DNA from 2 places in the Aquabacterium sp. T101 genome. Region 1 is predicted to be linked to the other one. Evidence: predicted binding sites of a transcription regulator. Region 1 holds the regulator's gene; the other holds the start of a gene.
The links. Region 1 encodes FliA, which starts transcription of late flagellar genes. Its sites were predicted from a motif close to CTAAAGTTTNNNNNNNNNNNGCCGNTA; they were not measured.

Region 1 (2,389 bases):
AGCTCGACGCCAGCGAGGTGAACCTGGTGTTCGCCAGCTTCGGCGCCGGACGCGCTGCCGCCGCACCGCTGAACGCCTGACCGCACGGCCCGCCACGACGACCGGAACCTCCATGCTCGACACCACCGCCCGCGACTCGCTGCCCCCCGCCGACCAGGCCGACGGCCTGCGCCGCCTGTTCGCCGGCAGCGGCACGCGCTTCGTCGCGGTGGCCGCCAACCCCAACGTGGCTTTCGCCGGTCTCGCGCTCGAGCGCCTGGCCGCCGCCGCGTCGGCCTGCACCGAGCCGCAGCGCAAGGTGCTCGTGGTCGACACCGTGGGAGCCGCGCCCCACGAGATGGCCATGCTGGACCTGGCCGCCTGCATCGAGCCGCTGGACGACCTGCATCCCAAGCTGTCCTACCTGGCCGCGCGCGGCCTGCCGCTTCGCCACGTGGACGCGCGCGGCTCCTGCGAGGGCTTCCTCGAGGCGCTGACCGAGGCCGCGCCCGACGCCGGCGTGGTGATCGTGCACGCCGAGGCCGCCGAGCTGGGCCGCCTGTTCGCACGCCGCGCGCCGCGCCCGCTGCTGCTGGCCGCCGACCACCCCACCAGCGTGACCTCGGCCTACGCCAACATGAAGCTGCTGTCGCAGCGCCACGGCCTGATGGCTTTCGACCTGCTGCTGGTGGCCGCCGCCAGCTCGCCGCGCACGCCGCGCATCGCCGAGCAGATCGCCGCCACCGCCGACCGCTTCGCCGGCGCCGTGCTGCACGACTGGACCGCCATCGACCCCGCCGCGTCGCGCGCCGAGACCGCCGTGCCCGCTGGCCTGATGCGGCTGGCGCACGGCCTGCTGGGCCAGGCCGTGCCCGCCTTCATGGGCGCGCCGCGTGGCGAACGCGCCGCCCGGGCGGCACGGGGAGCGCCATGAAACGCGACCCGAAGCCCGCGCCCGACAAAGACGAACCCGCAGAACCGAGCCCCAGCCCAGGAGCCGCCGACATGTACACCGCCACCGGACGCCTCGACGTGCCAGCCCGTGCTGACGCGCTGCTGCGCCAATACAGCCCCCTCGTGCGACGCCTGGCGCACCAGATGATCGCCAAGCTGCCGGCCAACGTGGAACTGGACGACCTGGTGCAGGTGGGCATGATCGGCCTGCACGACGCGATGGGCCGCTTCGACGCCGCGCAGGGCGTGCAGTTCGAAACCTTCGCCACCCAGCGCATCCGCGGCGCCATGCTCGACGAGCTGCGCAACGGCGACTGGATGAGCCGCGGCGACCGCAAGCAGCAGCGCCAGATCGAGGCCGCGGTGCACAAGCTGGAGCAGCAGTTCGGCCGCGCGCCCGCCGAGAGCGAAATCGCCAGGGAGATGGGCGTCAGCCTGACCGACTACCAGGAGATCCTGACCAAGGTGCGCGGCACGCAGCTGGTGCACCTGGAGGACATGCGCGGCGAGGAGGGCGACGACAGCTACCTCGACCGCCACGTGGCCGACGAGGCCAGCAACCCGCTGGCCATGCTGAACGACCGCCGCATGCGCGAGGCGCTGGTGGAAGCCATCAAGCTGCTGCCCGAGCGCGAGCAGTACGTGATGAGCATGTACTACGAGCACGACATGAATCTCAAGGAGATCGCCGCCGTGCTCAAGGTGACCGAAAGCCGCGTGTGCCAGCTGCACAGCCAGAGCATCGCGCGCCTGAGGGCCAAGCTGCGCGCCTGGTGAGCCGGGAACAGGCTGCGCGCCCGGGTCCGCCGGGTGCAGAGGCCACCCGACTCGCGCCGATGCACTATCCTCGTTGCCCCTTCTCCTCTCGACGGTCAACGTCCGGCGCTCGGACCGGGCAAACCGCCGACGCAACGCATGGTCCGGCTCTTTCGACACGTCTTCGCCTGCATCCTGGCCTTTGCCTTCGCTGCCTCGGGGGCGCAGACCGCCGAACCCGCGGCGCGTCAGCGTCTGGGCATCGCGGTGGTGGCGGGTCACGAACTGCACTTGCTACGCATCGGCGCGCTCGTCTTCGGCAATTCCCGCGGCCTGGTGCAAGCGGCGGATGCGGGCATCGCTGATCAGGTCTACCTGGGCCTCAGGGACGAGATCTCGCTTGAAGCGCGCTACGACATCGCCCGTGTGACCGTCGACATGGCCGACGTCGAGCGGCTGCGGAAAGCGCGCGAGGCCTCGCCCCAGGCGTTCTGGACCAGCAGGCTCAATGAGGTTCATCCGGATCTGGCCGCCCTGGCGGGGCGCTGTGCCTGCGACCTGCTGCTGCTGGCGACCGTGAGCCCGAAGCTGGAGGTGTTCCAGACCAATCAGAGCACACGCGGGCTGACGCTGGTCGAGTACCGCCGGGTGCCGTACCTGCTGGTCCCGCTCCGCTTCGACCTGATCGACGCACGCACGC
Region 2 (2,389 bases), on a different contig from region 1:
CGCCAGCCCCTGAAGGCCCTCGAGAAGCAGGAGACCGAGCTCAACTCCGAGCTGTCGAGCTTCGGCCGGCTGCAGGGCATGCTGTCCAGCCTGCGCGACAAGTCGGGCGCGATGAACTCGCTGACGCTGTGGAACCGGCGTGCGGGCACCTCCGCCGACGACCGCGCAGTGCAGGTCACCACCGCCGCCGGTGCCGCCGCCGGCAGCTATGCGGTCGAGGTGAGCCAGCTCGCGTCGGCGCAGACCCTGTCCAGCCGCGCCTTCACCGCGGCCGACACCGCCGGCCAGTTCGCGGGCGGCACGCTGACCATCGAGCTCGGCGAATGGACCGGCACCCCGACCAGCGGCTTCGCGCCCAAGGTCGGCGCCACGCCGGTGACGATCACCTTCGACCCCGCCGACGACACGCTGGCCGAGGTGCGCGACCGCATCAACGGCGCCGGTGCCGGCGTCACCGCGACGATCATCAACGACGCCAGCGGCGCGCGGCTGGCGCTGCGATCCACCGCCACCGGCGCCGAGAACGGCTTCCGCATCACGGCCACCGAGACCACCGACGACGGCGTGGCCACCAACGGCCTGTCGGCGCTGGCCTACAACGCGCTGGCCGCCAGCCCCATGACGCTCAACCAGAGCGCGGCCGATGCGCTGGCCACCATCAACGGCATCGATGTCGAGTCGACGAGCAACACGCTGACCAACGTGTCCGACGGCGTGACGCTGCGCCTGATGGCCGAGACGGCGGGCCCGGTGGAAGTGGTCGTGGCCACCGACACCGCGGCGGTGAAGACGGCGGTGGAGGACTTCGTCAAGTCCTTCAACGAGCTGGCGACCTTCATCCGCGAGCAGACCAAGTACGACGAGGCGAGCAAAAAGGCCGGCGCGATGCAGGGCGACAGCCTGGTCGTGGGCCTGCAGCGTCAGATGCGCAACGTGATCAACGAGGCCACCACGGCGTCGACCGCCTTCACCCGGCTGGCCGACGTGGGCATCACGATGGGCGCCGACGGCACGCTGTCGATCAACGCCAGCTCGCTCGACAACGGCATCGCCAACATCGAGCAGTTCCGCAACCTGATGCAGGGCGACGGTGCCACCACCGCCGACAAGGGGTTCATGCGGCGCTTCAAGGAGATGGGCGATCTGCTGCTGGCCGCTGACGGTTCCTTCGAGGGCCGCACGGACAGCCTGCAAGCCCGGATCGACCGCATCGACGACCGGCAGGAGCAGATGGAAGCCCGGCTGGCCGCCACCGAGAAGCGGCTGCGTGCCCAGTACGAGGCCCTGGACCGCAACATGGGCCAGCTGTCGGGCCTGTCGAGCTACATGTCGCAGCAGCTGCAGGCACTGAACAACTTCTACACCGCGCGCAGCGCCGGCGGGGGCTGAGCGGCAGGCGTTGCGCCGAGGAGCCCTGGAGCCAGGGCCCAGTTTGACCCTCAAGGGTCACTCGCGGCGGACGATAACCCTGGCAAGCCCAGACAAGACCACCGCACCGCAGCCGCATGTACGCACACCCCCTCGCCTCCCCCGCCTTCGGCCGGTCCGGCGTGCCCCACGCCCGCATGTACCAGAACGTCGGTGTCGAGACCGGCGTCGTGGACGCCTCGCCGCACAAGCTGGTGGCCCTGCTGTTCGACGGCTTCTTCGAGGCCCTCGGCCGTGCCCGGGCCGCCCTGGCCGCCGGCGACACCGAAGCCAAGGGCCGCGAGATCGGCCGCGCCGCGCGCATCGTGGAGGAAGGCCTCAAGGCCGGCCTCGACCTGCAGGCCGGTGGCGCGCTGGCGTCCGACCTGGCGGCGCTGTACGCCTACATCGGCCTTCGTCTGACCCAGGCCAACCTGAAGAACGACACCGGCATGCTCGACGAGTGCCAGCGCCTGATGCAGCCGCTGCGCGACGCCTGGCAGTCGATCGCCCCTCAAGCCAACGGCCCCCGCGGCTGACCCCGGAGAGCCTGCGCATGAGCGCCCTCGACAGCAACCTGCTGAGCTACTACGAAGCGCTGGAACGCGCCAGCAACGACATGCTCGCGGCGGCCCGCGCGGCCGACTGGGACCAGGTCGTCAAGCTGGAAGGCGCCTGCGTGCTGCTGATCGCCCAGCTCAAGCACGCCGCCACCGAGAAGCCGCTGGCCAGCGAAGAGTCCAAGGCCAAGAGCCGCATCATGCAGCGCATCCTCGTCAACGACGCGGAGATCCGGCAGCTGGCCGAACCGTGGCTCGAAGAACTGGACCAGATGGTCTCGGGCCGGCCGCGCACCCTGCACTGACCGGAGGCACCCGTGGCTGCCGCACGCCCCGACTTCCAGCCGACCCAGCCGGCGCCGATCTCGGCGCTCACGGGCAATGCGCTCGACGAGTTCCGCGTCGCCCACCCGGCCGAGGTG

Region 2: the regulator FliA is predicted to act here: its motif matches at 1,439-1,465, upstream of fliS (flagellar export chaperone FliS).

The regions. Positions count from the first base shown of each region.
Region 1 is NZ_JBXVVZ010000007.1:55,512-57,900, forward strand. It holds gene flhF (flagellar biosynthesis GTPase FlhF) at 1-80, shown strand, start outside; gene AC2EAQ_RS15755 (MinD/ParA family ATP-binding protein) at 113-913, shown strand; gene AC2EAQ_RS15760 (RNA polymerase sigma factor FliA) at 985-1,710, shown strand; gene AC2EAQ_RS15765 (hypothetical protein) at 1,849-2,389, shown strand, end outside.
Region 2 is NZ_JBXVVZ010000001.1:1,347,785-1,350,173, forward strand. It holds gene fliD (flagellar filament capping protein FliD) at 1-1,389, shown strand, start outside; gene fliS (flagellar export chaperone FliS) at 1,506-1,946, shown strand; gene AC2EAQ_RS06420 (flagellar protein FliT) at 1,964-2,272, shown strand; gene AC2EAQ_RS06425 (flagellar brake protein) at 2,285-2,389, shown strand, end outside.